DNA from 3 places in the Parageobacillus sp. NEAU-HV-2 genome. Region 2 is predicted to be linked to each of the others. Evidence: riboswitches for the same ligand, from Rfam matches in the RefSeq annotation. Region 2 holds a riboswitch; each other region holds the start of a gene.

The links. A riboswitch is a leader RNA that binds a small molecule or an ion and turns the genes downstream of it on or off. The one in region 2 is predicted to bind S-adenosylmethionine.
Region 1: another riboswitch for S-adenosylmethionine. It lies ahead of AC1WMD_RS14470 (hypothetical protein); the one in region 2 lies ahead of AC1WMD_RS07685 (methionine ABC transporter ATP-binding protein).
Region 3: another riboswitch for S-adenosylmethionine. It lies ahead of AC1WMD_RS01010 (bifunctional homocysteine S-methyltransferase/methylenetetrahydrofolate reductase); the one in region 2 lies ahead of AC1WMD_RS07685 (methionine ABC transporter ATP-binding protein).

Annotation. Positions count from the first base shown of each region.
Region 1 covers NZ_JBXUJJ010000009.1:59,125-62,401, reverse strand. Annotated here, with positions in the region: gene AC1WMD_RS14485 (PaaI family thioesterase) at 1-59, opposite strand, end outside; gene AC1WMD_RS14480 (AbrB family protein) at 156-1,241, shown strand; gene AC1WMD_RS14475 (VOC family protein) at 1,268-1,651, opposite strand; gene AC1WMD_RS14470 (hypothetical protein) at 1,680-2,012, opposite strand; SAM riboswitch class I at 2,090-2,196, opposite strand; gene AC1WMD_RS14465 (EAL domain-containing protein) at 2,596-3,277, shown strand, end outside.
Region 2 covers NZ_JBXUJJ010000003.1:271,152-274,428, forward strand. Annotated here, with positions in the region: gene AC1WMD_RS07680 (bifunctional ADP-dependent NAD(P)H-hydrate dehydratase/NAD(P)H-hydrate epimerase) at 1-1,142, opposite strand, end outside; SAM riboswitch class I at 1,343-1,450, shown strand; gene AC1WMD_RS07685 (methionine ABC transporter ATP-binding protein) at 1,597-2,610, shown strand; gene AC1WMD_RS07690 (methionine ABC transporter permease) at 2,600-3,265, shown strand.
Region 3 covers NZ_JBXUJJ010000001.1:179,982-183,258, reverse strand. Annotated here, with positions in the region: gene AC1WMD_RS01020 (TetR-like C-terminal domain-containing protein) at 1-318, opposite strand, end outside; gene AC1WMD_RS01015 (MBL fold metallo-hydrolase) at 324-1,052, opposite strand; SAM riboswitch class I at 1,422-1,525, shown strand; gene AC1WMD_RS01010 (bifunctional homocysteine S-methyltransferase/methylenetetrahydrofolate reductase) at 1,602-3,277, shown strand, end outside.

The DNA of each region.
Region 1 (3,277 bases), on a different contig from region 2:
CACCAGGCAAATTCCTCTGGGTATTCGTCTTGAATCGCATGTTTTACTTGTTCTTCCATCATTCTCCCTCCCCTTTCCTTTTCAAGTATACCACATGAGCACATTACTTCCTTTTCCTTTTATTTTCCTTTACAATAGTGATAGGTTTACAGAGAATGGAAAGGACTACAGCAATGAAAGTGTTAGAAACCTATCTCGTCGCAGGACTGGCCGGTTTGCTGTTTTATCATCTCCATTCCCCGATTCCATGGATGCTTGGGGCCATTACCGGAATGCTTGTTTGGAAAACGATCATCAAGCGCCAAGTAGCGGCGCCAAAGGCGTTGTCCAACAGCGGATTGATTGTATTAGGCACTTATTTTGGACTGTCATTTACAAAAGAGACGCTGTTAACGATTGCGCCATATATTGTTCCGTTCCTCGCTGTCGCGGTGTTGCTGATTGTCATCAATATTATGAACAGCATCGCCGTGACGAAATGGACGCATATTGATAAGGTGACAAGTGTGTTTGCCTCTGTTCCGGGCGGATTGTCGGAAATGGTGGCCGCGAGCGAATCATTCAATGCCAATACAGCACTAGTGACGATTTTTCAAACGATTCGTTTGTTAACGGTCGTTTTTCTTGTGCCCACGGCCGTTGTTCATTGGTTGAGCGGAGATGCATCGTCAGGAAGCTCAACCGCTCAGGCGGTTGCTGCCTCTGCCGATGGTCATTACGCTTGGCTTTTGTTAAGCGTTTTTGGCGCGCTTCTTTTACGAAACATCATTCCGGCGGCATACGTCGTCGGACCCCTTGCCGTAACGGCAGTGATGCATGTGGCTGGAGTGAACTTACCGCCACTGCCTGCATGGTTGATTATTTTGGCGCAAATTAGTGTCGGAATGAACATGGGAGACCGCATTACGTTAGAAGATATTAAGCTTGGCGGAAAATTTAGCTGGGTATATTTTTTGCTTGCGCTAGTATTAATTGCTCTATCGTTCGGATGCGGCTGGGCATTTGCGAAATTAACGGATCTTCCGCTGTCGACCGCGCTGTTAAGCCTCGCCCCAGGTGGACTTGTGGAAATGGTGTTAACGGCGCAAACAGTCGGCGGAGATCCGGCAATTGTCAGCTCCTTGCAATTTGTGCGGCTTCTTCTTGTCATTATCGTCGTACCGAACGTGTTGAAATGGGTATTTCGAAAATTCCCGTATATCACCGAAACGTCATGGAAAAACCGCTCTGTTCGCAACTAGAAACAGAGCGGTTTTTATCAGTTTCTTTATTTTTCCGGTTCATAAAATTCGATCCATTCACCATCCGGTCCAAGGAAGAACAAATATTTCGCCCCGTTTGGCAGCGTCGTAATATCTTCCCAGACGAGCGAAATTCCAAGGGACTGCAGCCGTTCTTTTTCTTGTTCAATTCCTTCCACGGTAAAGGCGACGTGATGCACTTTTCCTTCCGTCGGCAAATTCGGATTATACCCTTCGATCAATTCGACAATGACCGAGCCATCCAATCCTAAAAACGCTAGTTTCATCGTGCCGTTCGTATGCGTCATCTCGCTGAGCAATTCCAACCCGACTACCTCTTGATAAAACTTTTTCGATACTTCAATGTCTTTGACTTGAATGCCGACATGTTCAAATTTTTTCACTGTCATTTTCGTTCTCTTCCTTTCTATCACCTTTTTAAACTTGTGAAAATACCGCCCGCAAATATGGGGTCATATGTACCAATGAAACTCCTTTTTCTGCTAGTTGTCCAAAAATATAGCGATCAAGCGCATAAGGACCAGCGGCTTTCCACTCTTCCACTTCTGCAAGCGTCAAAATAAGATAAAAAGACTTTCCTTGTGCATACCCATACAGATGAAAAAAATTCGCGCAACAGTCAAAATACAACACTGCCTGTTTGTCAAATTGCAACAGCTGTTTTCTTATGCAGCGGGCGACATGAGAAGCGAACGATTCTGCTTTTAAGTGTGCCGCCATACAACTGCGAATCAAATCATTTTCGCGCACTCGGCGTCCCCACCTCTTTCCTTTGTATTGTACATAAAAACCCCTTTCGCCATGAATGATGCGAAAGGGGTCAGCCGTTCTTATCATCCAAAGCGAAACCGCTTTGCGGGTTGGAGCACCTTGCGAAATACGCAGGTTGCTGTGGAGTCATTGAGCCCGATCTCTCATCCACTCTTGATAAGACTGTATGTAGTTTGTTTTTATCTTATCATGGTCCTTTTGTGATGACAATCATTTTTTGTTTTTCCGCAAATTAGGAAAGGAAGGGCAAAAGCACCTTCTCCCTCTTCTTATTATTGCGCTGCTTCTAAAAGCGGATAGAATTTGGCTAAGCGACTTTTATTCTTTCTTATTTTTTTGTTGATTATTTAGCACATAGTTTTATTTTAAATTTGGTAGACATTTGCTTCTTCATTTCCCAAAACATTGGGCATGTGCGGTATAAATGATCGTTCGCATCAGCCATTTTTGTTCTCTTTCGTCACTATTCTGTTTTTTTCGACAAAATCAAATGAAACGTGATAATATAGATAATATGGTGTAGAAAAAATTATTTCGTTCATGATTGGAGAGTTGCTTTTATATGAGGAAATATCAGATGCAAACTCCCTACATTCCGCTTTACTTTTTTATGCCTGCCGTGCAATTTATTTTTGATCTAGATGGTTATATCGTTGATATAAATGATTTTGCCGTATCGGCGCTCGGATACAAACGCGACGAGCTCATTGGCGCGCCCATTTCGATCATCGTTCATCAAGAAGATCAGCTACGCCTGAAACAACAGGCTCAGCTTATTTTTACAACTCCAGCAGATGCGGTCCATACGCTGGAGTTGCGGACGGTGACAAAGGCTGGAAACATTTTATTTATGCAAATGGGAATTCGCAAGAGGCGATCTGAAAACGGAAAAATGCTTTTCCTCGCATCATGTTATAACATGGCGGCGGAAACGTATGCAAAACAGCTGTTAGCGAAACAGAGGCATATTTTAGAGCTGGTCGTCAAACATACTCCACTGGAGGAAATTTTGACAGAGCTCGCCCAATCGGTGGAAGAAATCCGCCCGCATATCGTATGTTCGATTTTATTGGCCAATGAAGACGATAACCGGCTTTATCATGGCGCCGCTCCCAGTTTGCCGCACGCGTATGTTGACGCGATCAACGGGCTTGAAATCGGCCCGTGCGCCGGGTCATGCGGTACGGCGGCTTATCGAAAAGAGCTTGTCATCGTCAGCGATATCGAGCATGATCCGTTATGGA
Region 2 (3,277 bases):
ATTTCCCCGGGATGCGGGGTGACCACTGTTGCCGCTTTTCGTTCACGAATTAGCGCGGTGTACTCGTTCCAGAAAAAGAGGGCGTCGGCATCAATAACAAGCGGCACTGGCTGCTGCACGATGGCGGAAACAAGATCGCGGACCTCGTCCGTACGGCCAAGCCCCGGGCCAATCGCGATCGCATCGATATCGAGCGCCGATACATCCAAGGCGCCGGAAAACACTCCGTCCCGTGCCGGACATGGATAGTACATCGCTTCCGGAACGCGGTTGGCGACAACGGAATAAATGTCATCCGGCACCGCCATTGTCAATAATCCTGCTCCGCTTCGCAGCGCCGCTTTGGCCGTTAACGTAATCGCTCCTGTCATCGGACGAGAACCGCCAACAACAAGCAGCTTTCCATGCGTTCCTTTATGGGATGACCGTTTCCGTTTTGGCAACGTCCGCACGACATCGTCCTCTTTCCATACAAAGCGGGGCGCGGCATTCCGCTTGACGGCAAGCGGCGGAATGCCAATGTCAACAACAAGAAGCTCCCCGTAATAATCGGCCGTCGGGAACGTGTACGCCCCAAGTTTCGGACATTGAATGGTGATGGTTACATCGGCACGAATCGCGGTTTCAGTCTCTCCCCCATCCGCTTGGGTTCCGCTCGGAATATCGATCGCATAGACAATAGCGTGGGAGCGGTTGACAAGCTCAATAATCTTTTTATACGGCAGCCGCACCTCCCCTTTCATGCCAATGCCAAGCAAGGCGTCAATAATGACATCGTATTGTAAAATGTACGTGGCAAACGCTTGTTCATTTCCCGCATATGGTTTCCAGTCATATCCGGAACGCTCATACACCTCAAGCGCCGTTTTCGCCGCACCTTTTATCTTTTCTTTCGGCGGAATAAGCCATAAATCAGCATCATATCCGTAGCTTTTCAACATTCTTGCGACGACAAATCCATCACCGCCGTTATTCCCTGTTCCCGCTAACACTACCACACGCGCCGAACGAGGAATGCGTTCGCACAACACATGAAACAGCGCTTGTCCGGCGTTTTCCATCAAAGAATCGGCGCTGATGCCGATTTGTTCAACCGTGTCGCGGTCGATTTCGTACATTTCTGCGGCTGAAACGATATGCATCATGCTCACCTCATCTATTAAATATGTATTTGTCCTATTTCATTAATTTGTTCTCCATGAAAGAGGAAAACACCTGCGAAAAAATTTTTTCGCGGTATAACAACGATGTAAGCGCTGTCTTATCCCATCATCGCAAAAACCAATATTGACAACCGGATTTCTTGGAATTATGATGAATGTAAAAATTGCATACAACAAACCGCTTATCAAGAGTGACCGAGGGAACAGGCCCAATGACGTCCGGCAACCTCCCTTTTAGGGAACGGTGCCAATTCCTGCAGAATGGCTTTCATTCTGAAAGATAAGTCGGGTATTGACATACCGATGCCTCTTTCTGAATGAAAGGGGCTTTTTTGTTTTTCACCTCTAGGAAAAACAAAAAAGCAAAACTTCTTATATACATAGTTTTTCAGAATTACTAAAACTCCGCAAATAGATCGGGAGGGAAGAAGTGATGATCGAAATAAAAAATGTAACAAAAATCTATTCCACGAAAAAGAAACAAGTTGTCGGCGTCGACAACGTATCCTTAACCATTCAAGACGGGGAGATCTTTGGAATCATCGGCTATAGCGGTGCCGGCAAAAGCTCGTTGCTGCGTTGCTTAAATCTTTTAGAACGCCCGACATCTGGCCAAATCATCATCGATGGTGTCGATTTAACGGCATTGAACAGCAAACAGCTGCGGCAGGCCCGCTTAAAAATCGGAATGATTTTTCAACACTTTTATCTTGTCAGCTCCAAAACGGTATTTGAAAATGTCGCATTTGCCTTAAAAGCGGCAAAAAAACCAAAAGAAGAAATTGAAAAAAGAGTCAATGAATTGCTTGAAATGGTCGGGCTTTCCGATAAGCGGGACGCGTACCCTTCTCAGCTAAGCGGCGGTCAAAAGCAGCGGGTCGGCATCGCTCGGGCACTTGCCAACGACCCGACCGTCCTCTTGTGCGACGAAGCAACATCGGCGTTAGACCCAAGTACAACCAAATCGATTTTGACGCTGTTGAAAAAAATCAACCGTGAACTTGGCATTACGATTGTGCTGATTACGCATGAAATGGAAGTAGTCAAAGATATATGCGACCGCGTCGCCGTCATGCAAAACGGGAAAATCATCGAATTAGGTACCGTATATGACATTTTTACAAATCCGAAAGAAGAATTAACAAAGTCCTTTATCAATAGTGTATTGCGGTTTGAACTCCCTGATCATCTGCTGCAGAAGCGGACAGGAACGATTGTCAAAATCCAGTTCAAAGGGAAGACCGCCGAGGAAGCAATCGTTTCTGATATGCTACAAGCCTTTAAAGTAAAAGGCAATATTTTGCATGGAAAAATCGAGTATATTCAAGAGATGCCGCTCGGAATCTTTGTCATGGAGCTGACCGGCGAACCGGAAGAAATCGAGCGAGCCATTAACTACATTTCGCAAAGAACGAACGGATTGGAAGTGATTGCACATGCTGCTTGATGCGTTAATTGATTTAATTCCCGAACTGAACAAAGCGTTTTTAGAGACGATTTATATGGTGGCAATTTCCCTTTTCGTCGCGATCCTTGCCGGTTTGCCGCTCGGAATTCTCCTCTTCGTCACCGACCGCGGGCTGTTTTTGGAGAACACAGTGGTCAAATCCGTCCTTGGCTTTATCGTCAATATGATTCGCTCGATACCGTTTGTCATCTTGCTCGTCGGGCTGTTGCCGCTTACGAAACTGATTACCGGAACAACGATCGGACCTACTGCTGCGTCCGTATCTTTGTCGGTCGCTGCCGTTCCGTTTTTTGCAAGAATTGTAGAAACATCCTTGCGGGAAATCGAAAAAGGGGTAATCGAAGCGGCGGTTGCCGTTGGCGCGACACCGTGGATGATTATCAAAGATGTGCTGCTGCCTGAGGCACGCCCTGGCATTGTGCATGGAATTACAATCACAACGATTAGTTTAGTTGGATATTCGGCAATGGCTGGAATTGTCGGCGGCGGAGGCATCGGCGACCTTGCCATTCGCTTCGGGTATTACCGCTACGACAATACCGTTATGATTACAACGATCGCCATTTTAATTTGTCTTGTCCAAATCATTCAGTTTGCCGGCGACCGCATCGCCCGCTTGGTCGATAAGCGGTGAGGTCGTTGAAAT
Region 3 (3,277 bases), on a different contig from region 2:
TTGCAAGGTTGCTTCATACAAGCCAGGATGGGTTCGAGCAAACGTTACATAAGCTTTCCCAAGCGCATGCACCGCATCATCACCGGACCGTCCGATGGCCGCTTGCGCCAGGGTGCTGTAAAGTTGTTCAAGGCCATAAACCGCGAGTTGTTTTCTTAAACCGTGCAATCCTTCGATGTGGTTGTACAAGGATGGGGGGCGGACGCCGAGTTTTTTAGCCAATGTAGCCAATGTGACGGCATCCAGTCCGTCTTTATCGGCAATTTCTGTTGCAGTTTGCAGAATCGTTGACAAATCTAAACCGATTCTTGGAGACATCTGCGTCACTCCTTTCCTGTAGGGGGATGTATGAAACTCCGTTCGGCTTTGGCAATGGCACGGTCGATGGCTACACCTGGTTGCTCCAACATATGCCCATGTCCCACCGCTAGCAAGGATGGATGGTACTCACGTATTTTGTATGCACTTTTGAGCGCCATTTCTTTATTCCATGTAGCCATTGCCGGAAAGGGAAACCATGGTTGTACCTGTCCCGATACAGCAATCCCGCCTTTTGTTTGAAATGCATCACCGACGATACAGGCGTTGTTGCGCGTGTCGAGAAATGTCATTGAACCGGGCGTATGTCCCGGTGTGGCAATCGCCAGCAACGAGCCGATTCGATCTCCCTCCTTTAGCAAAACATCTGCTCGTGTCTGCAGTTTTTTAGGTACTCCGCCACGAATCGGTGTGTTTGGTTCGTTCGGACCCAGCGACCTGTCTCCAGACATTAAGCGGGCGTCACGTTCCGAAATATAAACGGGTACATGCGGAAGAATTTGTTTTAGCGCGTCAAGTGCTCCCACATGATCCCCATGTGCATGGGTGAGAAGGATGCGCGTGATAGGTTTTCCGATGGTTTCAGCCGCTTTCAAAATTCCTTTCACGCTGTAGGGCAGAGCAGCGTCAATCAAGGTCAATCCGTCCATTTCGTCAATCAAGTAACAATTTACGGGAAAAAAACGCGGCAAAAATGTCAGTTGAAAAACCGTTTTTTTGCGGATGATTCGCAAATGTTTCACCTCATTTTCTTGAAACTAATATTGTTAGTTTTATTATAACTAATATTATTAGTTTTTGCAAGCCGTAAGTTCTCTTATTGTGAGTAAAGTTTTCATGGGAGCTTTTTTTCCTTTTTTATAAGCGTTTTTTATTCTCTTTCCGCCGTTGCGACACTACTACCTAGTTATTGATTCCAATCATATACGTTCACTATAGTGGATAAACCTATTTTCATTAAATATCAAGCACTAATGCTTTTTCCATGAAGGATGGAATATTTTCTTGAAAACGATTCCATTATATTGAATATTTTCAGAAAATGCTTTACATTATATATTAATTATATCGTTGAAACGTTTGGCTACAACTTCATAGCGAATTTCTTATCAAGAGAGGGGGAGGGACTGGCCCGGTGAACCCTCAGCAACCTGGCGGAAGCCAAGGTGCTAAATCCAGACAGGCGAAAGCGCCTGGAAGATAAGAAGAGACGATACATAAAAAGTCTTCTTCTTATAGAAGGCTTTTTTCTTTTACCATTTTCATAGAACGGGGGAATGAGCGTGGGACTTTTGCAAGATTTAAAAGAACGCATCCTCATCGCCGATGGCGCGATGGGAACGCTATTATACTCGCACGGCGTCGACCGATGTTTTGAAGAACTAAATTTATCGAAACCGGAAGATATCATTCATATTCATGAAGCATATATCGCCGCGGGCGCCGAGGTCATTCAAACGAATACGTACGGCGCCAACTACGTCAAACTCTCCCGTTATGGACTCGCAGACGAGGTGCCGGCGATTAACCGCGCGGCGGTAAGGCTCGCCAAACAGGCGGCCAAAAATAAAGCCTACGTGCTTGGGACGATCGGCGGGTTGCGCAGCATCAATAAAAGCGCCGTTTCCATCGAAGAGGTAAAGCGGACGTTTCGCGAACAATTGTTTGTGCTGTTAAACGAGGACGTCGACGGCTTGTTGCTCGAAACGTATTACGATTTAGAAGAATTAGAGACAGTGCTTGCGATCGCGCGCAAAGAAACGGATAAGCCGATTATCGCGCACGTCTCCCTCCACGAAGTCGGCGTCTTGCAAGACGGCACTCCGCTTGCCGAAGCATTGGCGCGCTTGGAGCAGTTGGGAGCTGATGTCGTCGGTCTAAACTGCCGTCTCGGCCCGTACCATATGATCCGTTCGCTGGAGGAAGTGCCGCTGCCAAATAGAGCGTTTCTCTCTGCGTATCCGAACGCAAGCCTGCCGGATTATCGCGACGGGCGGCTTGTCTATGAAACAAACACCGATTATTTTAAAGAAACAGCGCTCGCCTTCCGTGAGCAAGGCGTGCGCCTGATTGGCGGATGCTGCGGCACGACGCCAAAACATATCGAAGCGATGGCAAACGCCTTAGTGGATCGAACACCAATTAAAGAAAAAGTCGTTAAACAACGTCATGTTCCAATTTCCATCCAAATGAACGAACCAAACACAACGCCGCCGCTGCAAGACATCGTTCGCGAGCGTCGTTCGGTGATCGTCGAGCTCGATCCACCGAAAAAATTAGGGCTTACCAAATTTCTAGAGGGCGCCAAAGCGTTGAAAGAAGCAAATATTGATGCGCTGACACTGGCTGACAACTCGCTGGCTACCCCACGAATCAGCAACATGGCGCTCGGCTCCATCGTCAAAGAGCAGCTTGGCATCCGTCCGCTTATTCATATTACCTGCCGCGACCGTAACTTGATCGGGCTGCAGTCGCACCTAATGGGCTTGCATACGCTCGGCATCACCGATGTGCTCGCCATTACCGGCGACCCATCGAAAATCGGCGATTTCCCTGGAGCGACATCGGTCTACGACTTATCGTCGTTTGACTTGATTCGGCTCATTCGCCAGTTTAATGAAGGGCTCTCGTATTCGGGAAAACCGCTCGGGCAAAAAACGAATTTTTCGATCGCCGCGGCCTTTAACCCGAACGTCCGCCATTTGGATAAGGCCGTAGAGCGCCTGGAGAAAAAAATTCAATGCGGCGCCCACTATTTTATTACCCAGCCGCTTTATTCCGAACGGCAAATCGAGGAAGTGTACGAAGCGACGAAACATCTTGAGACGCCTATTTACATCGGCATTATGCCGCTAGTGAGCGCGCGCAACGCCGATTTCCTTCACCATGAAGTACCGGGCATCACGCTGTCGGAAGAAATCCGCGCGCGCATGGCGGCATGCGGCAACGACCCAGTGCA